DNA from 4 places in the Siphonobacter curvatus genome. Region 1 is predicted to be linked to each of the others. Evidence: riboswitches for the same ligand, from Rfam matches in the RefSeq annotation. Region 1 holds a riboswitch; each other region holds the start of a gene.
The links. Region 1 has a riboswitch for cobalamin ahead of metE (5-methyltetrahydropteroyltriglutamate--homocysteine S-methyltransferase). Riboswitches for the same ligand answer to the same signal wherever they lie in the genome.
Positions count from the first base shown of each region.

Region 2: linked by a shared signal. The riboswitch ahead of C5O19_RS12825 (TonB-dependent receptor plug domain-containing protein) and the one ahead of metE (5-methyltetrahydropteroyltriglutamate--homocysteine S-methyltransferase) in region 1 are both predicted to bind cobalamin.
Region 3: linked by a shared signal. The riboswitch ahead of C5O19_RS20470 (cobyrinate a,c-diamide synthase) and the one ahead of metE (5-methyltetrahydropteroyltriglutamate--homocysteine S-methyltransferase) in region 1 are both predicted to bind cobalamin.
Region 4: linked by a shared signal. The riboswitch ahead of C5O19_RS20680 (cytochrome c biogenesis protein CcdA) and the one ahead of metE (5-methyltetrahydropteroyltriglutamate--homocysteine S-methyltransferase) in region 1 are both predicted to bind cobalamin.

Region 1 is NZ_PTRA01000001.1:1,586,829-1,594,889, forward strand. It holds gene C5O19_RS06430 (3'-5' exonuclease) at 161-784, shown strand; gene C5O19_RS06435 (phosphoglycerate kinase) at 856-2,043, opposite strand; cobalamin riboswitch at 2,306-2,520, shown strand; gene metE (5-methyltetrahydropteroyltriglutamate--homocysteine S-methyltransferase) at 2,752-5,061, shown strand; gene C5O19_RS06445 (acyl-CoA thioesterase) at 5,181-5,567, shown strand; gene C5O19_RS06450 (cysteine-rich CWC family protein) at 5,729-5,938, shown strand; gene C5O19_RS06455 (VRR-NUC domain-containing protein) at 6,039-7,724, shown strand; gene C5O19_RS06460 (hypothetical protein) at 7,970-8,061, opposite strand, start outside.
Region 2 is NZ_PTRA01000001.1:3,084,492-3,092,552, forward strand. It holds gene C5O19_RS12825 (TonB-dependent receptor plug domain-containing protein) at 1-1,839, opposite strand, end outside; cobalamin riboswitch at 1,883-2,157, opposite strand; gene C5O19_RS12830 (gluconate 2-dehydrogenase subunit 3 family protein) at 2,418-3,029, opposite strand; gene C5O19_RS12835 (four helix bundle protein) at 3,079-3,528, opposite strand; gene C5O19_RS12840 (GMC oxidoreductase) at 3,556-5,301, opposite strand; gene C5O19_RS12845 (DUF3050 domain-containing protein) at 5,524-6,300, opposite strand; gene C5O19_RS12850 (YcxB family protein) at 6,410-6,973, opposite strand; gene C5O19_RS12855 (phosphoribosyltransferase family protein) at 7,175-7,684, shown strand; gene purN (phosphoribosylglycinamide formyltransferase) at 7,745-8,061, shown strand, end outside.
Region 3 is NZ_PTRA01000005.1:79,849-87,909, forward strand. It holds gene cobN (cobaltochelatase subunit CobN) at 1-1,752, opposite strand, end outside; gene C5O19_RS20470 (cobyrinate a,c-diamide synthase) at 1,745-3,079, opposite strand; cobalamin riboswitch at 3,186-3,454, opposite strand; gene C5O19_RS20475 (Hsp20/alpha crystallin family protein) at 3,715-4,158, shown strand; gene C5O19_RS20480 (sugar phosphate isomerase/epimerase family protein) at 4,437-5,291, shown strand; gene C5O19_RS20485 (alpha-L-rhamnosidase-related protein) at 5,360-7,765, opposite strand.
Region 4 is NZ_PTRA01000005.1:131,182-139,242, forward strand. It holds gene C5O19_RS20670 (glycosyltransferase family 4 protein) at 1-323, shown strand, start outside; gene C5O19_RS26405 (hypothetical protein) at 333-458, opposite strand; gene C5O19_RS20675 (hypothetical protein) at 1,233-1,781, shown strand; cobalamin riboswitch at 1,841-2,096, shown strand; gene C5O19_RS20680 (cytochrome c biogenesis protein CcdA) at 2,206-2,835, shown strand; gene C5O19_RS20685 (TonB-dependent receptor) at 2,915-5,017, shown strand; gene C5O19_RS20690 (TetR/AcrR family transcriptional regulator) at 5,298-5,876, shown strand; gene C5O19_RS20695 (SDR family oxidoreductase) at 5,971-6,765, shown strand; gene C5O19_RS20700 (helix-turn-helix transcriptional regulator) at 7,042-8,022, shown strand; gene C5O19_RS20705 (cupin domain-containing protein) at 8,027-8,061, opposite strand, start outside.

The DNA.
Region 1 (8,061 bases):
AAACTGCCTGAAGAGTTTTGAATATTTTTGTACTATTCTAATAATCTACGCAATCATTTGAACAAAATTTCCAGAATGACTGCTTTCTGGATTCCTGAATCGAAAACCGGTGAATAATAGGGCTGTTGCCTTATCTTTGAATTCTACTCAACTTGAACCGATGCCTTATCTTGTTTTAGACCTGGAAATGACCGGAGGTGAACCCGGCTGGAATGAAATCATACAAATTGGAGCCGTTTTGTGCGATGATGACTGGAATGAACTGGGAACGTATCTGTCGAATGTCTATCCGGAAAACGAAGAAGCTTTCTCGGAATATTCAGCTAAAATTCACGGTCTGAGTCTGAGCGATCTGGACGACGCTCCCATGATTTACGACGTCATCCCACAATTTGAAGAGTGGATACTGGAAAAGCTCGGTCGACTGCGGGGCCGTACCCAGACGCTGGATAATTCCCAATACCTGCGGGATGTTATCATTAGCGGACAATCCGTCATCAACGATATTAATTTCCTGCGGTACGCCTACCGGGAAGAGAAAATCAAGTGGCCGTATTCCAACAAACTGCTGGATCTGCATACGCTCGGCTATTTCACCTTTGAAGTACTGAAAGCCAATGGCAAGCCCGTACCTAAGTCACTGAGTCTGAAAGCCATTGCGGGTTATTTTGGACTGGAACGGGAAGACGCCGAATTTCACAATGCCCTCGAAGACGCTCAGCTGACTACGAAATCGTTCAAAGAAGTATTTGCTCTTGCCAAAAAGTTTAAACTGGCGGAGTAAGGAAAGAATAAACGATAAAGAGCCGATCCTACAGGATCGGCTCTTTATCGTTTGGGTATTTCGTCAGGAAATTAATCCAGAGCCGCTACCCCGGGAAGCGTTTTGCCTTCCATGTATTCGAGCAGAGCTCCACCGCCCGTCGATACGTAGCTTACGCGGTCACCGTAACCGGCATTGTTTACCGCAGAGGCGGAATCACCACCACCGATGAGTGAGAAGGCTCCGTTTTCTTCAGTTGCCGTCACTACGTACTCCGCAATGGCGTTGGTGCCTACAGCAAAATTCGGGAATTCGAATACACCCATCGGACCATTCCAGAGAATCGTTTTCGAATTCAGGATGGCTTCTTTGAATACTACGATCGACTGGTGTCCAATGTCCAGCCCTTCCCAGCCCTCGGGAATCTGACCCGAAGGAACCGTCGTTTTGGTGGCGTCGTTGGAAAACTTATCGGCAATCACCGTATCTAGCGGCATCAGTAGATTGACTCCTTTTTCTTTCGCTTTTTCGATCAGCTCCAGAGCCAGCTCCATTTTGTCGTCTTCGTGGATGGAGTTTCCGATTTGTCCACCCAAGGCTTTCGTGAAGGTGTAGGTCATACCGCCACCCAGAATCAGCGTATCCACTTTATCCAGCAGGCGTTCGATCACCAGAATTTTATCGGAGATTTTCGCTCCACCCATGATCGCCGTGTACGGACGCTCTACATTATCCAGAATCCGTTGAGCGTTGTCAAGTTCGGCTTGCATGACGTAACCGCTTACTTTATCAGTAAAGAACTGACCGATTACCGCCGTTGAAGCGTGTGCCCGGTGAGCTGTACCAAAAGCATCGTTTACCCAAACATCACCCAGGCGAGACAGTTTCTCGGCGAAAGCCACGTCTCCTTTTTCTTCTTCTTTGTAGAAACGGAGGTTTTCCAGCAGCAGGATTTCACCGGGCTGCAAGTTAGCGGCCTGATCTACAGCCTGCTGACCAATGGCGTCATCGGCAAATTTTACCGGACGGTTGAAAATCAGCGACAGGGCATTAACCAGGTGTTTGAGCGAATATTTTTCGGTAGGACCGTCTTTCGGACGACCCAGGTGCGACATCAGGATTACCGAACCACCGTCGTTCAGAATTTTCTGAATCGTGGGGATGGTAGCTTTGATGCGGGTATCGTCAGTAATTTCATAGCGGTCATTCAAAGGGACATTGAAATCTACGCGGACAAGTGCCTTTTTTCCGGCGAAATTGTACTGGTTCAGCGTCTTCATCAGATAGAATCAGAAGTTTAAATGAGTAATGGTAAGACCACGCGGTAACAAAGTTCTGAAGCGTTAGTCAAGAACGGAACAAATTTAGAAATTCGGCCAAACTTCCCTAAACCTGACGAGTTTTTAAGCGAAACCTCTTAAAATTTTGCTAAAAAGATATACGCTGCAGCAATGAGTAGGTGGAGTAACGTCTTTTCTAAAAAAGATTCTGCTTCCATATTTAAAAAAACTATGCTCTATATTTGCGGCGTTCTTTGTAATGCCCGTCAATCGGATGGTTGGTTTCGTGGGGAGGTCTTCGCTCGCCAAGGAATGAAAAAGGAATCGTGTGTAAATCACGAGCAGACGTGCTACTGTAAGTACCCGTTTCGCCGCAGCGAAACACGTGCTGCCCAAATTTCCCATTGTTCCGTGAGGAATGAGAAGGGGGGCCAGCATGGTACAAGCCAGGAGACTTGCCAACCTTCTCAATGGTCATGCCTTCACGACTAAGGCCTGATGCACGCATTGATTTTACAAATGTTGTAGGCGTTTCTTCGCCCGGTTCTGATGCTCAGAGCGGGGTCGAAAACGTGTATTCTTCTTCTGACGTTCAGCGAGGAACGTGAGCCGGAGATCGTATGCCTACGCATTCGTAACAATTCACCTTTTTTGGCGGGTTGGGTGTTTCAGAGGCGTTTTTTTAAACCCTTTTTTAACACAAACAACATGGTTACGCACAACCTGGGCTACCCCCGTGTGGGCAGCAAACGCGAACTAAAATGGGCCAGCGAACAATTCTGGGCCGGAAAAATCTCCAAAGATGAACTCCTCTGGGCCGGACGGCAGGTCCGTCGGCAAAACTGGCAAACGCAACAGGAAGCCGGTATCCAGTGGATTCCTTCCAACGACTTTTCGTATTACGATCAGGTATTGGATACGGCCCTGATGGTAGGGGCGGTACCCGAGCGTTACCAGTCGCTGATTGACGGTAAGAGTAATCGCGAACTGGAAATCTACTTCGCCATGGCCCGGGGTATTCAGCAGAATGGGCTGGACATCAGAGCCATGGAAATGACGAAATGGTTTGATACCAATTACCACTTCATCGTACCGGAGTTTCTGAAAAATCAGCAGTTTAAGCGGTATTCCGATAAAGTCATTCACGACTTTGAAGATGCCAAGCAAATGGGTATTCTGACGAAGCCCGTCTTGCTTGGCCCCGTATCGTTTCTGTTACTGGGCAAAGAAAAAGAAGCGGGTTTCCATCGCATTGATCTGCTCGAACGCTTGTTGCCCGTGTACGCCGACGTACTACGCGAACTGGCTACCCGAGGTACGACCTGGGTACAGATCGACGAACCCTGCCTGACGCTGGACTTATCCGAGAATGAGCAAATCGCTTTTCAGCAGGCCTACGAGTACCTAGCCCGGGCGGTACCTCAGCTATCCTTGCTGGTTGCCACGTATTTTGAAAGCATACAGCCCAACCTGGCCCTGACCCTGCAATTGCCCGTAGCGGCTTTGCACGTGGATTTGGTACGCGGCAACGAACAACTGGAAGTCATCCTGGCCGATACCAGTTTTGTCACTTCGCAACGAATCCTTTCGCTGGGCGTCGTGGACGGACGAAACGTCTGGAAAAATGACTTCACGCAATCGTTGACGTTCATTCAGCGAGCGGTGGACGTACTGGGCAAAGACCGTGTCTGGATTGCTCCGTCCTGCTCGCTACTGCACGTACCGTATGACCTGGATCTAGAGAAAAACGAAGCCGTCCTGACGCCGGAAATCAAAAACTGGATGGCCTTTGCCAAGCAGAAACTCGGTGAAGTAGTGACGCTGGGACGTCTGTCCAAGGGAGAGGCTCAGGGCTTATTGCTGGAAAATCAGGTGGCTTTGGAAAGTCGCCGGACGAGTCTGCTGATTCACAAAACTGCCGTTAAAACGCGGGTACAGGCCGTGCAAACGGATGATTTTGAGCGGGATAGTGCGTTTGCCGTTCGTCAACAAATTCAAGGAGAAAGCCTGCCATTACCGCTCTTCCCCACGACCACCATTGGTTCCTTTCCCCAAACCGACGAAGTGCGGCAATGGCGGGCGAAGTACAAGAAAGGCGAAGTAACGAAGGCTGATTATGAAACGTTTGTAGAAGCGGAAATCGAAAGGTCCATTCGCTGGCAGGAGGAAGTAGGGTTGGACGTACTGGTACACGGCGAGTTCGAGCGTAACGACATGGTAGAATACTTCGGCGAGCAACTGACGGGCTACGTCTTCACTCAAAATGGCTGGGTACAGAGTTACGGCAGTCGTTGCGTGAAGCCACCGATTATTTACGGTGACGTAGAACGTCCCGAAGCCATGACGGTACGTTGGACGACCTTCGCTCAATCGAAAACCGAGAAATACATGAAAGGGATGTTGACGGGTCCGGTCACGATCCTGCAATGGTCCTTTGTCCGGGATGATCAGCCACGTAAGGATACGGCCTTCCAGATTGCCTTAGCGATTCGGGATGAGGTACAGGAACTGGAACAAGCAGGCATCCGGATCATTCAGATTGACGAACCCGCCATTCGCGAAGGATTGCCTCTGCGGCGGGCGGACTGGGCGGCGTACCTGACCTGGGCCGTGGACGCGTTCCGGCTGAGTGCTTCGGGGGTAGCGGACCAGACGCAGATTCACACGCACATGTGTTACTCGGAATTCAACGATATCATGGAGGCCATCGCCCGGATGGATGCCGACGTGATTACCATCGAAACCTCCCGTTCGCAGATGGAATTGCTGGAAGCATTCTCGGACTTTCAGTACCCCAATGAGATCGGACCCGGCGTGTACGATATTCACTCGCCGCGTGTACCGAGCGTGGAAGAAATGGCACATTTGCTGGAAAAAGCACTTCGTACGATTCCGGCTCGTAACTTGTGGGTCAATCCCGACTGCGGCCTGAAAACCCGCCGTTGGGCCGAAACCGATCAGGCCTTACGAAACATGGTAGCCGCCGCCAGGCAGCTCCAGCAGACGATAAGCGTTTAGAGGTTTTGTGGTTTAGAGTTTAGTGTTTTGAGTTGCGTAGACCGTAGCGTATAACGGATAACCCCATGATTCGATTCAGAACCCTAACCTCTAAACCCTAAACTCAAAACCCATTTCTCATGTCTTTAGAAGAAAAAATCAAAGCGGCAGAAACCCGCGTATTTAAAGCTGTTTTTCCGAATACGACCAACCATTATGATACGCTGTACGGGGGTATGGCGATGCAGTGGATGGATGAAATTGCCTTCATCACGGCGACGCGACTGGCCCGAAAACCGATGGTGACGGTATCGAGCGACCGCATTGATTTCCGTCAGGCTATTCAGGCGGGAATGCTGGTGGAGCTGATTGGCAATGTCGTACACGTCGGAAACACGAGTATGCGGGTAAGCGTGGAGATTTTTGTCGAAAGCATGTACGCCGAAGGCCGCGAACTCGCCATCCACGGCACGTTTACGTTCGTAGCGATTGACGCGGATAAGAAGCCGGTGAAAATTCTGGATTAGTTTACAGTTTTCGGTTTACAGTTTTCAGTGGAGTGAATAATAAGGGGTATGCAACTACACGCAGAATTTTACTGTTCTGGAAGCGAGCTTTCACTAGAGCGTTATTAAAGTTCGCAAACGCTTCAAACTGAAAACGGTAAACCGAAAACTACCAACTTCTTATGTCTAAACACGCCATCGAAGGTTGCCCGCGTTGTGGACGGTTGTTCACCTGCAAACTCAACGCCAGTCTGAAATGTGATTGCATGAACGTAGCCCTGACGCCAAATGAAATGCAATACATTCGTGACATTTCGGTGATGGAGTATGACGGAAGCTGCCTGTGCATGCACTGTCTGGAGGAATTGCGGCAGGAAACGCAGGGGGAGTGATCGTTTCAATAATGTTAGATCCAATCAATCCACAGGCTGAAAATCAAACTTTTTCCTCATAAAAAGCATTATCCTAGTTCTAAGCCACGAAGCTCTTGCTATGTCCGAACGCCTGGAACTGCCTCCTAAATATTACCTTGAGTACTTTCGCTATTTAATTGAATTCGTTCGCCGTTTTTACCTGGAATTGCTTACCGATGACGAACGGGAGTTTCTGCACGACTTTGATCATCTCAGCGAAGATGCTCAGTGTCTGTTTATTCGGTTTACCAACCGAAGGGTAGCTTTCTTCCGCGTTCGTAAGCTTAATTATCCGGAAATTGAATACTGGGGCGAAGCCCTGCTCGAGCTGGAAAGCAAGGGGTTTGTGGCTCCGCTGTCAGCGTACCATCAAAATCGGGCGGGGGAGGTACTCGACATTTTCAACAAAACGGAAGTCCTCAGTTTTGCTAAACAACTGACGCTGGATACCAAAGGCAAAGCCAGTTTAAAGAAGGAAGAACTTAGCGACTGGCTACTGGAATCCGCTCCTTTCGATGACTTAAGCGTACTGATCGGAGCGAGCGAGCCCGTCGTTAAGGTCAATTACGAAGCCCAGACTATGCTTTTCAAGTTCCTCTTTTTCGGTAATCGACACGCCGATATGAGTGAGTTTGTGGTACGGGATCTGGGACATCTTCGTTTCGAACGTTTTGATGAGGACCGGTTTGTACCGCACTTCACCACTCGGCAGGAAGTTGAAGACCGCCTGAAAGTATCGCTGGCGGCGGAAGATTTTCAGTTGATGAAAGCTGCCGAAACCGATCCGCTGGCCATTAATAACTGGTTTCTTGACTGGTATGAAAACCATACACCGCTGGCAGAAATTGCCCAGCCCTCCCTCGATCGACTAATTCTGAAGCTGGCCGGGTATATGGAGCGGCAGAAAAAGTTGGAAGAAGCACTGGTGCTCTTTCGGCTGACAAACGTACCGCCTTCCCGCGAACGGCAGGTCCGATTACTTCTAAAGCTGAAGGATACAGAAGCCGCTACGGCTCTGGTCGAAGAAATAATGGTCAATCCGTATAATGCCGAAGAACAGTTTTTTGCCATCGATTTTCAGAATCAGCAGGCGGCCCAGGGTCAGAAGAAAAGAGCCCGAAAGTCGACAACGGAATGGCTACTCAAATCCGAGAGTGTAACCATTGACCTGACCTGGCGGTATCGGGTGGAAGAGGGGGTAGCCGAACACTTCCGCCAACAGGGCAAACACGCTGTCCATACGGAAAATTTTCTGTTTGATGGACTTTTCGGACTGCTGTTCTGGGACATCATTTTCGATGCGGGCAGTTCCGCCATTCACCATCCGTTGCAACGGTCACCTTCAGATATTTACAAGCCTACGTTTTTTGAAAAGCGTCGTCCAGCTTTAGTAGAACGGCTAGAATTGCTCGAAAATACCGCCGATACGCTGACGTTCCTGGAAGGTATGTTCGAGGAGAAGTACGGAATCGTCAATCCCTTGGTCGTCTGGTTTCCTGAATTATTGAACCTGATTCGGGCAGCTATTGAGAAGATTCCTGCTCATTTGTTACAGCGATTACTAATCGAAATGGCAACGAATGTACGCGAACATACCCGAGGCTTCCCCGATTTATTTGTATGGGACGAAAACGGCTACGATTTTATCGAGGTAAAATCCCCCACCGATCACCTTTCTCCGCAACAGCTGTACTGGTTACGCTTTTTCGAAACCATTGGTCTGCGTTCGAAGGTATTACGGGTGGTATGGGGAAGTGTGGCGTAAGCGTTGTAGGGTTTCAATCGTGTACCTGACATTACATACGGGGCTACTGACACTGAACCCCTTCGCGGTTGGTAGGCTCTAACCGCGAAGGGGTTTCATGTAATTAGCCATGGGTACCACCCATGGAACACGCCCAGGGTACGAGCTGATATATAATCAACTGAAAAGAAGAAAGTTAATTGGTTGAAAAGAAATATAATTCGTAAAACTATCAACTATCAACTATCAACTATCAACGAGTTACCTTACCGCCGCAATTCCCGAATCTCCCGCGTCACCTTTTCAGCCCAGCGGGCCTGTTCGGGTTGATTGATACTGTGCCGGGTTTCGGCGTCGT
Region 2 (8,061 bases), 1.5 Mb from region 1:
AACGTCCAGAGTGGTATAGGGTTTCAGCTCGACGAGCTCCGTTTGAAAAGTTTCGCCGTTGTAGAATCGATCCGAACGTTTACCCAGGGAGCGTACCGTAGCGGAAGCAAATACTTTTGGTGTAATCTGGTAGCCGAGCGTGGCATTGACCAGCATCTTTGGGCGACGGAATAGATTATTAAATGTCGTATCGCGTCCATTCAATGGCTGGGTGACCTGCCCGGTCACGTAAGTCGCATTCGCCGTCAGCGACCAGCCGTTTGACAGGTAAGAGCCTTCAAGTTCGAACCCATGATCTTTTTGCTGGTTGTAATTCACGTACCGACCATACGGAGGCTGGTTGAGCGACTGGAAATCGATCACTTGTTTAATCAGGCGGTCAAAATACAGCACCCGCACATTGGACTTTTTGTCTTTGCTAAACCATTGTACCCCCAGCTCCAGCGAACGACTGGTTTCCGGTTTCAGGCTTTTGTTACCATAGGGCGAGTATAACTGATACAGCGTAGGCGTCCGGAAGCCACTGGAGAGGTTCACAAAGGCTTTGTATCGATCCTTGAACAGATACGAAGGGTTGACTGAATACGTAACATTGCTTCCGTATAAAGAATGATGATTATACCGGCCTCCCAATTCCAGAGCCAGGTTGGTTCGACTACGTAACAAAGCCGTTATGTAGGCACTAATCAATTGCGTATGAGCCGTATCTTTTTGAATGGGTGGGCCGTATGGATTAGCCTGATAGGTATTTTGTGAACGAAGATCGGCTCCCGTGATGAGATCAAACCAGGGTCGTATATTCCAGGAATGGTAGAGTTCGGCGAAATGAGTATTCCCCTCAAAACTCGACTGATCCAGCTCGGATTTCCGGTCAAAGGTCGTAAACGCATAATTGGCCGTCAGCTTTCCGAGTTTGTGCGTATACTCAAAACCCGTACCGGCCATTTTCATGGTATTGGTATAGTCATAGTTCGTACTATCGGTAAAAGCTCCGGCATCTAGCTCGTTTCGATACCAGGAATACATACCACGTACTTTCCAGAGCAACTTCGACCCCAGTTGAATCCCACCGTTGAACAGGGCATTGTCCTGCCAGAACCCATCTTTGTCGAAGTTTTGATTGCCTTTCGCATCGTGTGCCGCCGAAAACCCATCGGAGCGTAACCGCGTGTACTGGGCGTTGAAATATCCGGCTTTGGAAGAACTGTTCAGGCCCACCGTACTCCGAAACGTACCATAACTTCCCGCCTGTACCGTCGCCGAAGCTCCTAACGGACGGTCGCCTTCTTTTCGGGTGAAAATATTGATGACCCCCGCCACGGCATCGGAACCGTACAGGGTAGACTGGGCTCCTTTGAGAATTTCGATCCGTTCGATTTCGCCCACGGAGAGTAAGTTTAGATCGAAGGTGTTATTGATGCCGGAGGGGTCGTAAATGGGTACGCCGTCGAGCAGAATCAAGGTATTGCCCTGACCAGCTCCGCGTGCGTATACATCCTGGTTGGTACCGAGAGGTCCCTGGGTCCCAACCACCATAAAGCCGGCCTGACGCGAAAGCAATTCACCGACGGACTGCGTAGCATATTTTTGGAGGACTGAATCCGGTAACACGGTGACGACTTTTCCGGTCTGGGAAAGTTTCTGATCGGTACGGTTGGCCGTCACAGTGACGGGTTCCAGTTGGGTTTCCTGAGCCCAAACGGCCGTTGTAGCCAACAAAAAGAGAAGGGTACTTTTGGTAAAAACGCTCATCGTTTTCTGAATAAAAGAGATGATGAGCAATCCGGTTACGCGAGGCGAAAGGCATAAACGATACGGACGGGCGTCTGAGCCACCCACCAATAGTCTACCTTTCCTAAACGACTTTTCACCCGAAAGCTCGAAATGGATTTCGTTTCAGGCAGGTCTTCTGGCTCGTTTCACCCCAGACGCCTTCCCATACCGAAACGGGTACAGTGGCGAATTGTCTGGAAATTGGATTGTTTTGGGTTTTGTGTTCAGCGTTTTGAGTTACTATTCATTAGAACCCCAAACGCTAAACTCAACACTCGAAACGATCCCGAAACTTACAGCTACGGGGATAGCCCCGGATTTGCACCGGTGTTCCCTTTTAATCCGGTACCGGGATGTACCGAAACCTAAAACGTCCGCAAAAGTAGGGAAAATAAAAATGCTGACCCGGTATTTCTCCGAATCAGCATTGGGGAATGGGTTTGAGGTGCGATGGGGTTTGAGTAAAGTTTCAAGTGTGAAAAGGTTTGATAGTGGTTTCAGATGAGAGAGGAGCTTGTAAGTACATTCAGATGAACCTATGCTATGAATGTTACTAACCTATTTTGCTCAACCTTGCATTCTACTTAAACTTCAAACTTTACTCTAACTTCAAATCCTATCAAACCACCTTTAAACCTCAAATCTTATTCATAACTCAAGCCATACTGCTTCAGTACCTCTTCGGGTACACCTTCCCAATTGTTGGGGGTGTTTCCTACGTAGCCGAGGTCGTCAAAGCCCATGCGGGTAGTGTAGAAACCGGTAAGCGTCATGTCCCGCATTTTGTTGAAAAAGGCCACTCCCTGTGAGTACTGTGGCTTTGCCTGCTCAGGGTAGGCAATGTCATCGACAATTTCGATTTGCTGGGGCTTCGTCAGTTCTACGAACTTCTTGTTAAAGCGTTTGCGGCTTTCGCTGTCGAGCCAGGCCAGCCCACCCCGCAGGGGCGTCTGGTGTACGGGCTGATCTTTCGCCATAAACTCGATGAACGCGGGTACGCCCGCCTGCGAGGCACTCCCCGACTTCTGATCGGCGGGAAGAATGATGTCGCAGAGGACCGTAATCGTTTTCAGTTCGTGCGGCGTAAAGAACTTTTCCGCCTGAAGTTTAGCATCCCGAATGGCTTCGGATTTCTGCCGTCCGCCGGGAATCTGTAGCGGTTTCTCGGGCGGTGCCGCCACCAGGTCCGTCGAAGGAACCGTAGCCATGCCCAACGACCCGAGTGCAATGGATTTAAGTGTATCGCGACGTTTCATGTGTTTCAGTTTTCAGTTGCCTGTTTTCGGTTTTCAGTGATTAATACTTCTATTCCGTCCAGTCCTGATAATCCAACGCTAGTTCCTGTAATTGATGTTTGTCAGTAGAGCCTTTGTATTTACTTCCCCTGATTTCCGTTTTTGACAGATAGGTAATAAATCCAGCGATCATTTTACCAAGCTCATCGGCATCTGCGTACACTTTTTCAAAGATTTCTGTCGAAATGTACTGACGATCTAATGCTCGGTATAACTGAGATTTGACTTCCGTTAACGAACCTTTGGAGATTCCCAGAAACTGGATAAACTCACCTTTGCTTGCTCGTCCAAAACCCTCAGCAATATTGTCCATGACCAAATCTGCCGAACGCCTGATCTGTCTTCGATGGTCAAAGTCCATGCCAAAGGGACCCGTCCCCATTAATTCAAAAATCAATACGGAAAATACCCTAGCTTTTTGCCAGATTTTTAAATCCTCAAATCGCTGAACGGTAGCCATAATTGAAAACTGTAAACAGAAAACTCTTTATAAATTCTTCTGTTTCACCTGATCAATGATGTAGTCACTCGTTCGCATGGACATCGCCAGGATCGTCCAGGTTACGTTTTTGTCGCCCTGGGTGACGAACGGAGCGGCGTCTACGACGAACAGGTTCTTCACGTCGTGGCCCTGCATAAAAGAGTTCAGAGCGGATTTCTTGGGATCACTGCCCATCCGAACCGTACCGATTTCGTGAATAATTTTGCCGGGAGCTTCCAGACCGTAGTTCTGTTCTTTTCCCGGTTTATTTCCTAACGCAATACCTCCCATTTCATGGATCATTTCTTCAAACGTATCCTGCATGTGCTTGGCCTGCTTCACTTCGTTTTCCGACCATTTGTAGTGGAAACGCAGCGTGGGAATCCCGTATTTATCAACGTTATTCGGATCGATTTCGCAGTAGTTACTTTCCAAGGGAATCGGTTCACCGCGACCGGCCATACCCACGTACGCTCCGTAGAAACGGCGGGCATCTTCTTTCAAACGCGAGCCGTAACCACCCGAAGGCAATGACTTTCCATCGGTATAGGCGTACTTGCCGTTCATGCCGTGAATCCCCATACCGTAGCCGTACATGGGCATACCCATACCACCACCGTACTCGATGTGGTAGCCGCGAGGGAAGTCCAGCTTTTTATTATCCAGCCACCAGGGGGTGTATACGTGCATACCGCCTACGCCGTCTTCGTTGTACCGTTTCCGGTTCATCAGGGCCGGAATGAAGGCCGAACGGCTGGCTCCCGTCGAGTCATTCAGGTATTTACCGATGACCCCGCTAGAGTTAGCGAGTCCATTCGGGAAACGGGCCGATTTGGAGTTCAGCAACAGACGGGCTGATTCACAGGAACTAGCCGCCAGTACTACAATCTTTCCGCGTACCGTCCGCTCCTGTAAGGTAGCGGTATCCACGTACGAAACACCCGTACACAATCCGGTTTTCTGATCGGTTAGTACTTCGCGAACCATCGCTCCGTTGATCAGTCGCGTATTCCCCGTTTTGACCGCCGGTTTGCAAAGGCAGGACGAAGAAGAAAAGTCAGCGTATACCTGACAAGCCCGGCCGCACTGCGAGCAGTAGAAACACTGACCGCGTTCGTCGTTAATTTTTTTTGTCAGAATCGATAGACGCGACGGAATAACTGGGATCCCCAGATTTTTACCCGCCTTCTTGAGCATCAATTCGTGCAAACGCGGTTTGGGAGCCGGTAAGAAATGACCGTCGGGTTCGTTACGAAGCCCTTCTTTCGAACCGAAAATACCGATGAGTTTATCGACTTTATCGTAATACGGAGCGACATCGTCATACGTAATCGGCCAGTCATCCCCGATGCCCGTGAGCGTTCCACGACGAAAATCGTCGGGACCGAAACGCAGGGAAATACGGCCCCAGTGATTGGTACGGCCGCCGAGCATCCGGCTACGGAACCAGTGAAATTCGGTACCTGGTGCCGCTGAATACGGTTCGCCTTCCAATTGCCAGCCTCCCCAGGCGGCGTCGAAATCGCCGAAGGGACGTGTGGTACTGGCTCCACGGCGAGGGGATTCCCAGGGGAATTTCAATTGCGTAATGTACTTGGGATCAGCAGGATCGTAGTAACCTCCTGCTTCCAGTAAACAGACTTTGGCTCCGGCTTTCGATAACTGATAAGCCGCCATGCCGCCACCCGCACCCGAGCCAACGATGATAACATCGAATACTTCGGGCGTTTCCTGGATGTGGAAATTGCTCATAAGCAGTGCGTGAAGAAATAGGTATAGACTCGTTGTTGGTACTGAAACTTAAAGGTAAAGATTTGTACGCTTACTTCTAGAGAAGTTAGGCTTTGAAGCAAGTAGAATTTTTCCAAGAAGGTATAGAATTCTTCACCGGAATAAAAAAGCTTACTTCAAAGCCTCAGCTTTCTTTGGACGTATTGCCTTAGAAACGCTGCAATTACTTAAAAATTTTACGAATTAGTTCTGATCGACGGGTTCTAAACGACTCGTGATGGAATTCCATAGATCAATCCGCTGACGAATCGATTCCTCCGCCGTGGCAATGGCTTCCTGCCATTTGGTCTCGTCGTTACCACAGAGTTCTTGCACCATGGCTTCCGCCAGATGACCATGATGCCCCCCGTCTACTTCAATGTGTCGTTCGAGGTAGTACCGGAAGGTGTCGAGCTGACCCGGAAAGCGTTCGTTGAGATTACGTACTAATTCGATGAACAGATCCGGAATCAGGTCTTCGCGTCCGTAGGTAAATGCGGCGGCGATTTCGTGGGGACGATTGCGATCAATAACGGAAAACGTAAAAGCTACGAATTGCCGGGCTCCTTCGGGAATGCTGGCATTTTCCAAAGCTTCAGTTACGGATTTACCCTGCCGCAGGTCGGCTACGAAGGCTTCAATAACCGTGGTATCGGCCTGTAATTCCTGCATGGCCCGCAGGTATAATTCATAGTGGCTCATGCGTACGCCGTGCTGGTCGACGTCACTTTCCTCACCCGTAACGATTTCATTAATCAGATACGCCGTGTTCCCTGAAGCCGTTGGTAACCAGGGCACTTGCACGCAGGTTAATTGCCGTTGCAGGGCTTTGAGCAGCGACATAAAGTCCCAGACGGCAAAGGCGTGACTTTGGGTAAAGACCCGTAGAGCCTCAATGGAGTGAATACGGTGATAGACGGAGTGTTCAATTAACTGCTGACGTAAGGGGTCCAGTCGTTCGTTGAGCAGACTTTGGTACATTGCTTTGGGGATTGATTTGCGGTGATGTAGTAAGGTTCGCTACATAAAGAAAGAGGCCGATGGCAAGCCACCGACCTCTTTTGCTTGATTATATGGAATAACCTTTCAATTACTTCAACAGTTCTTTACGCGTCAAAATCGTCTCGAACATTTTGATGTCGTGCTCCGAATTGAAGACATTGAAAGGAAGGTAGAGATACTGATATTTTCCTAAAATGAACAGATACGCATCTTTCTCCTTCTGTACCGACTGAATCATATTCCAGGGCAACTGACCTCCTTCTTTCTTCTCGCGGTTTTTCCAGACAAAGATCTGACGGTTATCGAATTCATAAACGAATTTTTCAAACATCTGCTTATTCTGTTCCACCTGCGTAGTAGCCGTGAACTGCATAGCCCGGAACAAACCGAAACCTACTGCACCTAAGACGGCTACCAGATAAATCCACCAGTTGGCATACGCATTAGTGACGTTCAGAACTACGTTGATGATAATTACAGCCACGGGGATCAGAAACCAGAACCATTCCTGCTTAACCCAGTCACGCAGGGCCAGGTTAATGTACTTTTTGGGTTCAAGGCCATATTTTTTCGTGCGAACGCCCTGGGGCATTCCCATCTGACCGCTGTTAATGTAGGGCTGTTGGTAGCGATTTACCGGAACTTTTGCCATTTCTTCAGTAGTGAAAAACTAAATAACGAAAATCGGGAAACTTGACGGGCTTGCTGACCGATTCTCATCGAAAGTACAAAAATACGAAAAGGCGGGTGTACTAAATGATGTCGGCTCCGAGAATATCTTATTGACGGTCAATTTTATGATTTTTCCGGCGTACTATGGTTTCTGTACGAAGCGGACCCCGTAAATTCGGCCATGATTTCGACTGAAAAAACTTTGCTCCTGAATCCGGAACAACTCAAGCAGAAGTTACGCCGGATTGCTTTTGAGGTCTACGAAACCAATTTTGAAGAGCGGGAAATCGTTCTGGCGGGCATCGTAGGTCAGGGTGTCGTGATGGCAACCCTGCTGAAAGAACAACTGGAAGCCATTTCGCCGCTAAAGGTACAGCAGATTGCTATTCAGCTTCAAAAAACCGACCCCGCCTCCCATGCCATTCAGCTAGACATTGACTCGGCCACGCTGGCGGGCAAATGCGTGATTGTCTGCGATGATGTCCTTTATACGGGCCGTACACTCGCCTACAGCCTGATGCCTTTTTTTCAGACGAAGCTCAAACGCTTACAGGTATCGGTGATGGTCGATCGAAACTACCGCCGCTACCCCGTATCCGCTGATTTCGTCGGCTACGCTCTGATGACCACGCTGAATGATCACATTGAGGTGGTACTGGAAGGTCCCGAGGCGGGCGTGTACCTGCGGTAAGCTCCAACTGTTTTGACTTTTCGGGTACGTTGAAGGTACCTGTGTAACTACTTTTTGCTTTTGAAACGTTTAGCACTTTTTGCTTCGGGTTCGGGTACGAATGTCGAGAATATCGTCCGCTACTTCGACGGTCACGCCGAGATTTCGGTCGAACTGATTCTTTGTAATAACCCTTCGGCGGGCGTCATCGAACGAGCGAATCGCCTGGGCATTCCCATTCGTTTGTTCGATCGGCAGCAATTTCGCTCCGGTGAAGTACGGAGCTGGCTCGAAGAAGCCCGCATCGACTGGGTCATTCTGGCTGGATTTCTCTGGCTGGTACCCAAAGAACTGGTCGAAGCTTTCCCCAATCGAATTCTTAATATCCATCCGGCCTT
Region 3 (8,061 bases), on a different contig from region 1:
CGAAGTAGATACGCGTCCCACTGCTTGTGCGAGTTGCTCGGGCGTCAGGTAGGTTTCATCGTACGAACAGCGGTCAATGAGCTGGTGAATCAGTTCCGTACCCGTGGTCGGCAGATTTTCCAGGGTATATCCTTCATCCTGCATGGCCTGTAACATCGCCAGCAGGGAAGCTGGAGCATCGAGTCCGACGGCATTCCCAATCTGGGAAGCTTTGGCGTTGGAATTGGTAAAAATGAAAGCGACCCGTTTCTGAGCGTTCGGCGTATGACGAAGGCGGGCCAGTCGCTGAGCGATTCCGGTTACCCGCTCGATGCGGTCGGGGACAGGCTCATACGCCGTGGTATCGCCGTTTTTTTCCTTGAAAGAAATGGGAACGGTGATGATACGCCCGTCAAATTCGGGAATGGCAACGTTCATGGCAGTATCGAGGGGTGTCAGGCCACGACTCGACAACTCCCAGGGCACACGACTCATCCCACTCGTGATGGCTTGCAAAATCGGTACGTTGAGCTTACGTAAAGCCCCGGACGAACCTTGCTGATCGGCATCCGTCATGGCGTAGGAAACCGTATTGATCAGTGTATCAATGGCTACGCCCGTCGTGCGGTCGAAAAACTGAAAGGCCTGCGGGCGGCCCGTTTCGGGATGGATCGCTTTCAAGGAAGAAGTATACACTGCCAGGGCATTGATCTGGCGATCTTCCAGCGAACGAATCAGAGCATCCACGAACGCCGTATTCCCACTGATCCAGTGCGAACGGTAAAGGGTAATCCCGACCGTCGGCTGTTGGGGATCGTAGTGCTTTTGCCAGTCGCTCAGCTCCGCATTTTCGGGTAAGTCGGGATGGTAAAGGCCGTGCTCGGGCAGCGTCTGGGGCAGGTCGGCTCCGTACCCCGTCAGCAACAAGTGATCGGAAAGGTAGTACAGCAGCGACGTAAAATTCCCCGCTCCGCCCGCCTGCACGTAGGATAAGGCATCCTGCTGAATGGCCGGAGATACCGTAGAAACCGCCGCAAATTCCGGGTTGAGTTCGCCCGTACCGCTGATGACAATCAAATGTTGTTGATTCTGCTGGGCCCGCTTCACCAGTTCATGAAAACCAGGTACGCTACTGGGCCGTCCGTGAATCCGCAAAATAATTACCTGAGCCGCTCCAATCTCCCGTTCCAGCAACTGAGCCATGTGGGCTTCGGTCTTGATCGCCAGCAGGCTCAGTCCCAGTACTTTGGGAAAATCGTCGGGTAGACTGATCCGGCTGAGAGTCAGCAAATCCGTATCGGCGTGCGTCAGAAACACAATTCCATCGGTGGGCGAGGGCGTTTCCCCGCGTAGGGTGGCCGTTTCCGAGCCTTTCCAGGTATAGTACTGAAAGACAAATTCGGCCAGTTCGGCGGGTGGACTCAGGAAGCAGTCGGCGGCCAGCATGCGGTCGATGTAATCGAAAATGGCTTTGATGTGCCATTCGCTATTGACCGAATGAAACCAGACCGAATGCCCGTCGAAAAGCAGGGTTGCCACGTTCGCCAGCGTGCAGGGCCCCAGGCAGCCGCCTTTGGTCAGGTGAACCTGATTCCGCATTTTTCGGCGGAGCCATTCGTTTTTGTAGACGTCAACCAGCACCGGGGCGTACCCGCGGTCGGTTCGCCCGCAGCAGCAGGCATTATAGCAGTAGGACAAATGTCCCCGCCGCTGGACCAGATTAATGGCTTTTCCATCGGGTCGCATGACCCGTTGCCGTTTGATTTCAGCCATGTGGATGCGTGTAAAGGGAAGTAGCAAGCGTACGTAGCAGATCCGTCAGCCACGGTGGGCCATCGCCCCAGTATAAGTGTACGTACGAAGCCAGGGTATTTTGTATGCGGTAGATTTTAGTCCCGACTTCCACACCCCGGGCATTACGGACCGGAGCCAGGGAGGATAGTTCTTCCGCTTCCTGTAAGGTAGAATAATGAAACTCGTGACCTTTCAGTAAGGTATTTTGAAAGTGAATTTGTCGATAACCCAGGGTCAGCTTCGCGTGTTGCAGACTCGTTGAAAAGGGAAACACCCCGGCCATCGGATAGCTGTGACCATCCACATCGGTTAACTGCTGGCCCAGGTACATCAACCCGCCGCACTCCGCGTAGGCGTATCCGCCGTTCTGGCAATACGCTCGCACGCTTTCCCGAAATGTCGTATTGGCACTCAGGGCCTGAGCGTGCAATTCAGGGTAGCCACCGGGTAGGTACAAGAGATCTGTTTCGGGCAGCTCGGTGTCCCGGAGTGGACTTACGTACTGTACTTCCGCCAGGGCTTCCAGCACCGCTAGGTTTTGGTGATACTGAAATGAAAACGCCTCATCCCGGGCGATAGTCACCTTACAGGCCGTACGATGGGACAAGGCTTGAGCTAGGGAAGCTTCTTCATCGGTTTTAGTAAGGGCCAATAGTCGATCCAGGTCAATGGTCTGCGGAATCTTCCGGGCGATGGCTTCGATGATTCGCTCGTAGTCGATCTCCGAAGACGTGCGTAATCCGAGGTGCCGGGAAGGAATGGTAAAATCGGGATGGGTAGGGAAATAGCCCAGACAGGGCAACCCTACATCCTGACAGGCTTCTTCCAGAAAACGAAAATGCGAGGTCGTCTGTACCCCATTGAAAAGGACGCCGGCGATTTGTATGCCCGCGTAAAAATGCCTGAAGCCGTACAGGAGTGGTGCTGCCGAGTACGCCATTGCCTTGGCGTGTACCACCAGGATGATGGGTATACCCAGGCATTCGGCCAGCGAGGCCGTACTGGCCTGCATCCGGTCGGCTCCGTCGAACAGGCCCATCACGCCTTCGGTAACGGCCACATCTACCCCGGAACGGTACGTTTGATACAGCGTCTGCAGGTGTTCGGGGGAGGCCATAAACAAATCCAGGTTGATACTGGCTCGTCCGGCGGCCGTGCGATGGTGCTGAATATCAATGTAGTCGGGCCCGCACTTGAAGGGCTGAACCGTTACCCCCCGGTGTCGCAAAGCCCGCAACAGACCCAGCGTAAGCGTCGTCTTGCCCGAACCACTATGCGGAGCCGCAATGAGAAAATGACTGGCCATGAAAGAATAAGCTGGCCTTCCTGAAAAAGACAAAAAAGAAGAATCGGAGACGTGTACACCCCTCCGGCAAACCTACTTCTGATTTCCGCCTTAGTCCGTGAAAGCGTGTAACCGATACAAAAAGGCAGGTCTCCTGGCTCGTTTCCTTTCCAACGCCTTCCCATACGCGAGGTACAGTGGCATGATCGTTGGAAAGTGTGTAGAGTTTTGAGTTTAGTGTGGTGGAAGGGCAGGTACTCAAAACACCAAACTCACAACTCAAAACGCATCTAAAACATACAGTTGCACGACAGCTCGTGATTTAAACCGCATCGGCGGTCTGCACGATTCCCTATTCATCCGCGGTTAAGCAGAACCTTTTCGGGGACGAAGATACGTTGCTTTGCGTGCGTTTCAGTAGTATAAACCCTGGGATTCGTCCCCAATGGTTGAGATACTAGTAAGATTAGCGACTCCGTAATCTTTCATTTAACTGTCAAAAGGAAAGATTACCTAATGAAAATTTGACAGTTTTCGCTGACAATAGGTAAGAAAAACAATTTTGGCACGCCCGTTTAAAAGAGCGGAAGTGATGAAGAAACGTCTTCATCGAATTCGTTTGATCAACTTTTAAAAAGGAGGTAACTATGTCACTCATGAGAAAAAAGGATGAGCTGTTTCCCAGCTTCCCCAGCTTTTTTGATGATTTCCTAGGTCGCGACCTTTTCAATTGGAATCAATCGCATTTTTCATCGACGGGTACGACCGTTCCGGCGGTGAATATTCGCGAAACGGCCGATGCGTTTGAAGTCGAAATGGCTTCTCCGGGCATGAGAAAAGAGGATTTTCACATCCAGCTTGACGGAAATACGCTGAAGATTTCCTCTCAAAAGCAATCGGTAACGGAAGACAAAAAAGAAGAACACTACTCCCGTCGGGAGTTTAGCTACCAGTCTTTCGAGCGGACCTTTGTACTGCCGAAAGATGTGGTCAATGAAGAAGGCATCCAGGCCCGTTACGAAAATGGACTGCTGCATCTGACGATTCCGAAACGGGAAGAGGTAAAACAGAAAGCTCCCCGGTTGATTAGTATTCAGTAATTACTGCGATACTTCACTTTTGAAAGGACTGCTTCTAAAGCAGTCCTTTTGTGTATAAGGGGCTATTGAGGGGGTAGGAAGCCTTTTTAATTGTGGTTTGACGAGCGTCTGTGACGCTTGTCAATGCGTTCTACAAGGCAAAGCTTTGCGACAGTTCCTAGATACAAAAGGATTACTCCCGAAGCAGACAAACCAGCAACGAACTTTCCTGCTAGAACGAAAACCACTCGATCAACAAGGAGTGTATCTTTGAATACAAATCTTATCTAAACCTTTCTATGAAAGTATTCTTTGTCCGCACACTTCTGATGGCTCTGCTAGGGCTGGAAGTCACCTTTGCCCAAAGTAACAAACCTTTATATACTTTTCCCATTGGCGTTCAGGCGTATACCTATCGCAATGAGTTTGCGAAAGACGTAGAGAAAACGCTGGATCTGATTGCCTCGCTGGGTATTACGGAAATCGAGGGAAATACGCCGAAAGGCCTGACTCCCGAAGCGTACAAGCAGATGCTCCAAAAGCGGAAGCTTACCATACCCGCCACAGGAGCTTCGTACGAGGAGCTGGTGAGTGACCCTCAGAGTGTTATCAAACAGGCAAAAGCCCTGGGCTCCCGGTACGTTATGGTCGCCTGGATTCCGCATCAGGGAGCATTCAACATCGATCATGCGAAAAAAGCCGTCGAAGATTTTAACAAAGCGGGCAAAGTACTGAAAGCTGCGGGTTTAACTTTCTGTTACCACAACCACGGCTACGAGTTTAGCCCTTACGAACAGGGAACGTTGTTTGATTACCTCGTCAAAAACACCAATCCGTCGGATGTTTCCTTTGAGCTGGATGTTCTATGGGCCCAACACGGCGGGGCCGACCCCGTGGCTTTGCTCAAAAAATACGGCAAACGGTTTGAGCTAATTCACCTGAAAGACCTTAAGAAAGGAGTAAAAGGAGACTTTACGGGATCAACCCCGCTGGAAAACGACGTAGCGTTAGGAACAGGACAGATCGATATTCCCGGCGTTATTAAAGAAGCCAAACGACTGGGCATTCGGCATTACTTTATTGAGGATGAAAGTCCGAGTATCGCTCAGCAGGTGCCCCAAAGCATTGGGTACCTGAAAGGATTAAAAGAATAAAAATGCCTTGATAGAAAAGCCCCCGCTTAAAAATCAGCTTTTAAGTGGGGGCTTTTTGTCTAAATACCTTATAACTCAAGTACCTGTGGTCCTTCCTGAAGGGGATACGTTTTGCCCTTCCAGTGAAGAGTTCCGCTCGTCGCCGAAGGAAGGGTGATGCGGGCGGTTAACTTGCCTTGTGCGTTTAAGGTATACTGCGTTTTGATCGTCCCTGCGGGGTGCGGCATACTCCCCGAAGCTTGTTTCAAGGTACCCAAGGCCGGAGCAATCCGTATTTTCTTAAAACCTGACGCCTCGGAATCAATGCCGAGTACGATGCGGTAAAATTCAATATTCGGACTCGAACCCCAGGCGTGGCAGTCCGAACGGGATGGTTCAGGCATTTCAGCCCAGGTCGTCAGGCCCAGCTTCATCTGCTCCTGCCAGAGTTGCAGGTGATCCAGCAGAAGATCGCCCAGTCCGGCTTTACTCAAAGCCTGATTCACGTAGTAGCGAAAGTAAATAGTGGTTTGCGTCAGACTACGATCCGAAAGTACCGTTTGCATCACCTGTTTCGCCTGATCTGCTTCGACTACGTCCGCGAGTACCGCCAAGGCATTGACGTGCTGGGAGTACGAACGCTGTGTTTTCGTATCGGCCAGTAGCCCTTTTTCCGGGTTCCAGTAATGCTGATAAATGGCTTTCTTCAGGTTCGTTTGTAGCGTTTGGTAATGCTGTGCCAAAGCGGGCATGCCCAGGTTTTGTTCGAGTTCAGCGGCCATTTGCAGGGACATCAGATACAGCAAATCCTGAAAAGCCGAGTCGCCGTCTTTTTCACGGGGCGGTTCGCCGTAATCAAAGCTGCCCGCCCAGTCGGCAAAAAACCAGTTCGGAACATAGCCTAAACTGTAATCGGGCTTGAGCCATTGTTCGTACCAGGATAAAATCTGCCGGTGAGCGGGAAGCAGCGTTTTCAGATAGGCCGCATCGTCCCGGTAGCGGTAGTAATCATAACCCATGCCAAGCCAGAGCAGCGAAAACGAGGAAATAAACTGGTGCAGATTGGAGGGGTAACGGCTCATGGTTAGTCCATCGGCTACCATCGACTGCCGACCCTGCTCCAAAGCATTTTTCACCAGCCACGGATCGCGGGTGTTATAGAGGGTAATCAAGGCCTGGATGCGGGTATCGCCAAAATACTGCAACTGTTCGTAGTAGGGACAATCCATGTACGTTTCGTTGGCACACAGTCGGGCCGTACGCCAGCCGATGTCGAGCATTTGCTGCAAATCTTTACGCTCCGGTAACGAAAAAGTAGTTTCCTGCTGGAGCGGATACCGCGAAGACGTTCCGAATAAATCTTTCAGGACCAAAGGTTCGTCCCCCGTGGTGATCAGCAGATTAATGTAACGATACGTTCGCCACCACAGTGAGGTAAAGTCGCGATTTGAACCGCCGTCGGCCTGAACCCGATCTTCATACCCAACAAAAAACTTTCCTTCAATCTGATCGCGATGGCCTTTGGCGTGCGTCAATGAATCACTGTACAGGGCTTCGCTGTAACAAATTCGAATTTCCGCGTCTTTCCCGCGGCTGAATTGAAGGGAGAGATAACCCGTTGTCAGCTGTTCATTGTCTAGTAGGAGTCGAACTTTAGTATGGGCGGGTATCGTCAGGTTTTTTTTACCCTTCAAAAAGCCGGAGGAAGGTTTTTCGAGGCCTTCAGTAAGTCGAATCTGCGTCAGGCGTTCCTGTACCATTTCCATCGGTGGGAGCGGACTCGGCACCAGCAATCGACCGGGATAGTCGCGGCGGCCTTTCGTAGCGGCGGGCAAACCCATGTGGGCTTGCGGCCAGGAGCTATCATCGAAGGTGGATTTTTCCCAGTCCCAAGGATACTGCTGAGCATTGAGGCTTTCGCCCGGACCCGCTACGTAATAGCCGTAGACGGGTTTTTGCCAGGGTGAGTAGGAAGAATTACTCACGCATCGCCAGGTAGCATCGGTGTTAACCACTTGTTCGGCCGCCGTATCACCCTGTAGCAAAAACTCAGTCCGATTAAAACTCATTTGAGCTACGGGTTTGTACTCGGCAAAATTCCACACGACGGCCGCCAGCAGATTACTGCCTTTTTTCAGGTACTGGGCCAGGTCAACCGTTTCAAAATTCCAGTTGTACGGATCGCTGCGGGCTGGACCCAGACTGACTAGCTTTCCATTCACAAAAAGCTTATAACGATTGTCAGCGGAGACGTGTACGTAAAAGTGTTCAGGGCGAGCGGCCAGATCAAAGCTTTTCCGGAAATGATACACCCCGTAGGCATTGTTGGGAGCATCGGGAACAGAGATCCAGCGGGCGGCCCAATGATGTTGGAATAACTCCGGATTGATGCGGGCCTGCTGGTAACCCGCCAAACGAATTTGAGCCGATACGGAAATGATCATGAGGCAGTAGAGCGAAAGCGGAAGAATAACGTTTCGAAAAAATCCACGCATGAGCAAAGAATTAAGTAGGGTAGAGGAGGCACTAAAGGTAGTGGTTAGAAAAGAACGCGTCGTCTATAATGTTTTAAATTTAGAAGCAGCGTACGTTCTAACGCTTACTTCAACAAGTTGCTAAAGGGAAGTTTTGGTATAAGTCTTCAAAACTCAACTTTTCAATAACGGTCACGACGGCATTTTAGACGTGAGTGGAAAGAAACTAAAACGACTCATTCGGAGACAAGTGTAGAGGATTGGTCCTCGGTAGCTTTATTTGAAAAACGGCTGCGATAGAAAACGTGGTGTACGCT
Region 4 (8,061 bases), on a different contig from region 1:
AACACTGGTATTATCAGTATTGCAGTGCCTTTGTTTTTCCCTCGATTGCCGAAGGTTTTGGTTTACCGGTGCTGGAGGCCTTTAGCTACGAAAAACCTACCTTTTTATCCACGCATACGGCCTTGCCGGAAGTAGGCGGAGAAGCGGCGTATTACTTTGATAGTTTCCATCCCGATCGCATGAGTGAAGTAGTAAAGCAGGGGCTAGCCGATTTTCCGTCTTCGAATAAAATTCAACTGGCTCGGAATCGCGTGTCTGAATTTTCCTGGGAAAAAGCCGCTCAGTCGTATCTGACCTTATATGAGGAGATCCTTCGTCGATGATTGGGTAGATTAAAGGCTCCGACGAATCCACTGACTCAGGTAATAGCCCCAAATTAGAGCTAGGATCACAATCACCGCGTAGGTGAGAATCCATGCCCAATTCCAGGACGACATCTTTTCAAATAGTTTTTTCATTCGTACATGCAGCGTAACAGCAGACTCGATAGACGCGTCTTTTGACCCCGCAATATAAGACCCACTTTTCAATGCGAAAGGCTGGAAACCGATTTCTTAGGGCTTTTCATACCATTCACTCACTCGGGAACGGAAAATAAAATTCCCTTCTCAACGTCAGAAACCGACTAAAGTAAAGGTCAATAACCTGAGGTTATAGATTAGTACTGAGGTTAAATATCGTTGAATCAGACGCTTAGTTTCGTAAGAAGAGCTTTAGCAAACCAAAGATTAGGTTTGTAATAAAAAAGCTAGCTATTTGAAGGCGTAAACACTTTACGTTCGGGTGCCCTAGCGGTTTAATAGTATCAAGGGTACTGCGAAACTTTGGTTGCAGTAAACCCTAACTGGTTTCTGGTTAGGGTTTATCATTTTGATAATTAAGTCAGACGAATACAGTAGAAATATACCCAATAAAATAAAAAAACTCCCCATGAAACACGGAGGAGTTTTAACGTTCAACCTTCAACCTATCTGCTTCAAAAGTACGGTCTCTGGCTCGTAATCAAAGGTTAATTCTATGAATGGCAGACTTTTTCCTGTCAATTGTATCTTCTACTCGTTAAGCGTTTTAAGGGATTAATTAGTGAACGTTAAAGACCACTTTTCTCGCCCGTGTAAAGCTTGCTTTGAACCCTTACGCTCACTCTATTCAACGCGTTTACTTCCCAGTTTGAAACTTTTCTATTACCTTGTTTGAGAAGAGAGTAAAGGTACTTTTTGATGCAGAAAACCATGAGAGCGTTTCGTTTATGGGGTGGATTAATTCTTCTGCTAGGGATAGTATACGGCGTTCAGTACGTCTATCATCGCTGGCAACAGCCCTGGGATTACGCCTCAGTGACGCCCTCATTAGTGGGCCACTGGTTTGGGCCCTTCAAAGACCCCGATGGTATCCCCAAAACACTCGAACTGGAAATTTTTAAACCGGAAGTAGATTGGCTGAATCGGAAACGCCGGGGGGGCAATAAGCAAAGCTTTAAAGGAGTCGCCCGAGTAAAGAGTCGGTTAGGTCAGGAGCAGTACCGACTTGAAGGAGTCGTACGCAATTCTCAACAACAAGCTCTGAGCCGGATCACTTTTTTATTTCAGGATGAAAATACCCGGCTACGTAATAATTTTAACCTAATGACCGCTGAGGAAGGGGGTACTTGGGAGTCCGATGCCCTGAATCTGACGCTTACGTTCCGGTATATCACCGAAAGTGGAAGTGCCTTCTCCAGTAGCAATGACCATCGCTACACAACGACGGTTCCGGTTCGTCTGAAACGAATGAGCCCATAATCCTGAAGAAATATTGAGCTGAAAAAATAGGCTTAGCTCTTTGAATCCTGCAAATTGTCGTACTTTCGCGGCTCAATCGGTGTCCAGTGGATTATTCATTGGGCTTAAAAGGGAATCCGGTGCAATTCCGGAGCAGTACCCGCTGCTGTAAGTTCCGAACGAGTCTAGTGTTTTGAGTTTAGAGTGCAAAACAACTCTAAACCCCAAACTCAAAACTCCCAACATTTCTCATCAAACAAACCACTGTGCTTTCAAGCATGGGAAGGGGCTGAGAAAGGAACGAGCCAGAAGACCTGCCATTGAAATCATACCAACGTGCTTTCGGGAAGAAAAGCAGGAGGCTAGCCTAATCGGTGAGGAGACGCTTGCGTCATCCTCTAGCTTTGTTTTCCCGTAAGCAATAGAATTCATCCGGGAAAACTACATGATTCATCCTTTACTGCTCGATTCGTTTGTACTGGGCATTCAGCACTCTTTCGAACCCGATCACCTGGCGGCTGTTTCCGTCCTGACCAGTGAAAAAAAGAAAGGTCAGCTGTGGCGGGTAGCCTGGCGGTCTTCGCACTGGGCGTTAGGGCACGCCTTTTCGCTCATTCTCTTTGCCTGCCTGATCTTACTACTTAAATCTCAGCTATCTCTGGAAGTTGCCTCCTGGGTTGAATACGTGGTAGGGCCATTGATGATTTATCTGGGCATTGTTGCCATTCGTCGTAATTTCAAAAATGATCTGGTCCGCCCAACGGAGGTATCCAACGCGGCAGCTACACCGCTAAACCGCTCCTTTGGCGTGGGGATGATTCACGGACTAGCCGGTACCGGAGGGGCCTGTACAGTTGCCCTTACGCTGGCGGCCAAGGACGCTTCCACCGCCGTCTGGATCATCATCATTCAAAGCCTGAGTATTCTACTGGCCATGACCGTCTACGGATGCGTTTTTGCCTTTTCACTACAAAAAGTAGCCCAGCGAACGGAACGTGTGCTTCGCTGGATGAATTACGTCATTGGCTTTTTTTCGATTGCAGTGGGCATTCTCACGCTAGTTGATACATTCTAGACTATTGCTTCAGTATTCGTTTACCCTTTATTCATTTTCGATGTTTTCTTCCCCCCAGAAAAAAGGCCTTTGGGCCAGTATGCTTTTATTGCCTGGACTGACTTACGCTCAAACACCAGCGGATTCGGTGTACGCCCTCCAACCCATTGTGGTAACGGCGACCCGTTCGGAGGTTACCTTAGCCGAGGTACCCCGCAGTTTACGCGTGATTACTCGTCAGGACATAGCCTTAACTCCTGCTAATGATCTAACGGATATTGCCAAGAAAACCGCTGGCTTACACGTGATTCAGTATCCGAACCTTTCTTCAGGAATCGGGATTCGCGGTTTTCGGCCCCAGTTTTCGGGATTAAATCAACGCACGCTGTTACTCATCGATGGCCGTCCGGCGGGAGCCACCAATCTCTCCACCATCTCGCTCAACGGTGTCGAACGCATTGAAGTACTCAAAGGCCCTGCCTCGGCTTTGTACGGATCGCAAGCCATGGGCGGCGTGATTAACGTTATCACTCGCCGATCCCAGGGAACGCCCCAGGGGTCCGCGTATGTGGAGTACGGTAGTTTCAAGACCCTGCAGGCGGGTTTGCAAACGGGAGGGAATCTAACCAAACAACTGGATTATGATTTGTCGTTTGCCTACTTTCAGCGGGCCAATGATTATAAAATTGGGAAGAACAACTGGCTACGTAATGCCTTCGATTTTCGCAATGCGGTCAAACATTACGCTAACCAACCGGATGTGGAGGTCGATGACCGTACTGGCGATGGCCAAACCCGGCCGTATACGCAACTCAGTTACTATACCGGAGCCTTGCGACTGGGCTACCAGCTTAGTTCGAAATGGCGGCTGGATGTTCGCGGCGAAACCTTTCAGGCCCGGAATGTACAGTCGCCCGGCGATATTGCTTACGGCATTACGGAATCCAGCAGTAAGGACGTCGAGCGGGCCTCGGGCGAAGTTGCTTTATCGGGTAATCTGGGGGCCCATCAGCCGAGTCTGAAAGTGTTCACAGCGGATGAATCGAACACGAATTATACCCTCAATGTTTCCGGCAAACCGGTGGTCCCGTATCGATCTAACCGTACCGCCAATGCCTGGACGGGCGTACAAGTCAAGGACGTCTGGACGCTGGGGCAGCACTCATTAGTCGTAGGCTACGATTACCTGAAGGCTTCCACCAAAGGCCGTCGCTGGTCAGACTTAACGACGGAACGGGCTCCTACGCAGCCGAATTACGCGTTGATTTCTTCAGCCTTTTACGCTCAGGCAAATTTGAAATGGGGCAAATTGACGCTTCAACCCGGTTTACGGTTTGATCAGATCACGTTTGATGTGCAGGCAACACCTTTGCTGACTACGTATCAACCCGGTAAAAAGACGAATCCATTTTTGAGTCCTAGTTTAGCCGCCGGGTACGAGATTCTGCCAAGTGTACGAATCAAAGCCAGTGTAGGACGAGCCTTTGTTACGCCCGATGCCTACAACGTAGCCGGGTACTCTGAAGCTCGTACGACGACCGGAAAAATTGCGGTGACGAGCGGTAATCCCGATTTGAAGAATGAAAGCAGCTGGAGCCAGGACGTAGGGATTTCTTTTGAAGAGAACGGCTTCTACGTCAATGCCACCTATTTCGCTACGCAGGTAAAAGACCAGATTGCCCGAGTGGTTACTGACGTGAATGAACCCCTGGGTAATGGCGACGTCATTGTTTCACGGACGCGTTTTGTGAACGCCGCCGACTCGCATATGAACGGTCTGGAAGTCGAAGCGGGCTATGGGAAGGAAGGCGTTTGGAAGGTATACGCCACTCTGACGTCCATGTTTGAAGCCAAAGAAGTGATTCTAGGAAAAAATGATTCGCGTAGTAGCCGTGATATTGCCAACGTAGCCCGGAATCTGGTTTCCTACGGGGCGGAGTATAGTCCGATCAAAAATGTTCGTATGCGACTGACCGGACGTTACGTAGGCTCCCGCAAGGACATTGACTATACCGATGCCAAAAATCCGGAGATCACGTATGCTCCCTTCATGGTACTCGATGCCGTAGCCATGTATTCGTTCCAGCAGAAACATCGACTGACCCTGTCCGTTTCGAACCTGACGGACGAAAATTACTACGAAAAGCGGGGTTATAACTTACCGGGGCGTACGGTTTCGTTGCGTTACACGCTGGCGTTCTAGGCTAAGGTAAAACCTTGATTACTGTAAAATCCCTCAACCAGTACCTAACGGGTTGGGGGATTTTTGTTGAACATTGGAAGGAAAAACTATCGATCCATCTTTCTCAATCATTTGCATATTAATTCTATAAAATGCTCATTAACAGTAGATTATTTATAGAATATAAATTCTTGTGGACCTGCTCTTTCCAGGCACATTTTTGAATTTTCAAAAATAATTTTGTTTTCTAAAACGTTTGTTTCAGAAAAAGACACACCTTTGCAGAGCAATTAGTTGAAGCATGGCAAGAAACGTTGAGTTTAACGAGGAAGAAGCAATTCAAAAAGCTACCGATGTCTTTTGGGAAAAAGGCTATCATGGGGCTTCCCTCCGCGATTTAACGGACGCCATGCAAATCAACAGCAGTAGTCTTTACAATACCATCGGCGATAAGCATCAATTGTTTGTCAAGTGTCTGAAATACTACATTCAGAATAAGCGGGAATTCTTACAAAATCAGTCCGAACGTGCGGATTCACCGCTGGCGGCTATCATTAATTTCATCGAGGCTGCATCCGAAACAATTATTAAGGACGCCAACGGTTGTCTGGCCGTTAAGACGGCTTTCGAAGTTTCTCCCAAGGATGATCGTATTCAATCGATTTTGAAAGCGGATAATGATTTCACGCGTAATTATCTGAGTTCATTAGTGAAACAGGCCATAAATGACGGTCAGATGGCCGCAACAGAAGACCCCGATTTGCTGGCTGATTTCATCGTCGCGAGTTACACCGGCTGGTATGAACTTCATGTTTTGTATGCTAATTCAAAGCAAATCAGGAATTTAGCTCAACTTCTGATTCGACAAATTTCATCCTAAAAATTTTTAACCCATTCTGAAACAAATAATTCAGAATAATCTGTGTAGTACTTTTTGGCATCTATTCTGAAACAATCAATTCAAAAAACAAATCATGGAAAATCAACTTTCGTTTAGTACGGACCTTCGTGGTAAAATCGCTTTAGTAACGGGGGGTACCAAGGGCATTGGCAAAGCGATTGCGGATCAATTAGCTCAGGCGGGAGCCCAGGTCATCGTAACGGCCCGAAACCGCCCCGCCGATTCAGATTCAACCCATTCATTCATAGCAGTCGATCTAACGCAGGCGGATCAGGTCACGCAACTGGCCCAGCAAGTACAGGATACCTATGGAAGAATTGACATCCTCATTGACAACGTCGGCGGCCTTACAACTCCCGGCGGTGGTTTTCAGGCATTAAGTGACCAGGACTGGGAACAGGAACTGCAATTCAACCTACTCGCCACCATCCGCCTGGATCGGGCCCTGCTGCCGCTCATGCAGAATCAGAAAAGTGGGGTGGTCATTCATATCTCGACGGGAGCCGCTAAACAACCCCTGTGGAATCTCAATTTAGCTTATTCGGTTTCTAAGGCAGCATTGAACTGTTACAGTAAAGCACTGGCCAATGAAGTAGCCAGTCAGGGAATTCGGGTCGTAGCAGTTTCGCCCGGAGCGGTAAAAACACCCTTAATGGAGCAATTCCTGGAGGATTTTGCCCGAAACGAAGGGATTCCCTTGGAAGATGCCTTTACTACGGTAATGGGTAAAATGAGCGGCGTTCCCTTAGGAAGAATGGCAGAGCCCGAGGAGATCGCTTCACTCGTTCGCTTTTTAGCTTCTCCAGCCGCTTCGTATATCACGGGCGTAAATTATAGCATCGACGGCGGAGCGTACCCCATTGCGTAAAAAGTCTCGTTTACGGGTCATCCCCGCCGGGAATATTCAATAAGAATTTCACGGCGGGGATGACCCGTAGTAGCAGTGTAAGTCTCTGGAAGAAAGAAATCCATTTTCTTCTTACAGACTAAACCTGTTCAAAAAATCATCTAAGGATAACGTCTATTAACTCAGGAAAAAGAGAGCGTTACTAGAAGTAATGTCCTAAGGCAGAAATTTTAAGTCAAACCAGAACCTATAAATGACAATCTTTGCTAACCCGTAACTACCTAAGCCCCTTTTTCTGTGATCTTCAGCTTTACTGCTTCTGCTGATTTTGATTTTATGACGTACTTTGCCCGGCACATACAGGCAACGGTACAGAATGACTTGTTAGTTATTCCGGACTATCTCGGGCAGGGGTCCATTCGGAAATTAGCCTTCGGGACGGACTTCAAAATTACCATTCACCGCTATATACTTAAGGAAGATTTAGTCATCCACCGGAATACCTCCGGCCAGGGAAACGATCTGATTACCGTCTTCTTTTACAACAACGAGCAGGCATTGGAGATCGCTTATAATGAGAATACCCAAATACTGTTTTCGCAACGGGACGAATCAGCGATCCAGGTGACGTCAAACGACCTCAGTTCAACGATCCGCTTTCCGGCCCACCAACAGATTCATTACGTGGTCGTTGCCATTACGCCGCCTCGGTTGAATGAATTATTAGCCGTCAGTGAGCCTAACTCAGTCCTGCAAACCATTACGGGCAGCGGCAATTCTTTCCTGTTTTTTGAACGCATGACCACCGAGACCAAGTTACTACTGAAGAATATGGCCGCGGTGGACATGGAGGATCACCTCAGTAACTTCTACCTACAGATCAAAGCACAGGAATTGCTCTATCAGGTTTTTCATACCTTGTCGTTACGGGAGAATACGGCCCACCAAACCGTCAGTAGTATAGATGCGGAAAGGCTCCTGCACATCCGGACTGAGATCATCAATGATTTGAGCGTACCGCCCGTTATTCGTAACCTGGCACAGGTGGCGGCCATGAGCGAAACCAAGCTAAAACAGCTTTTCAAACAAACCTTTGGCACGACCATCTATAATTATTACCAGCAAGCCCGGATGGAAGAAGCCGCTTTTCTATTAAAACAGGGCAAGCATTCCGTGGGCGAAGTAGGTTACGAGCTGGGGTTTTCTAATTTAAGCCACTTCAGCCGACTGTTTGAAAAGCATTACGGACTAAACCCGAAGCGATACTCGTATTCGTAAGACTCTACTTATCTAGATAATTAGGTGGAAAGAGTTGCT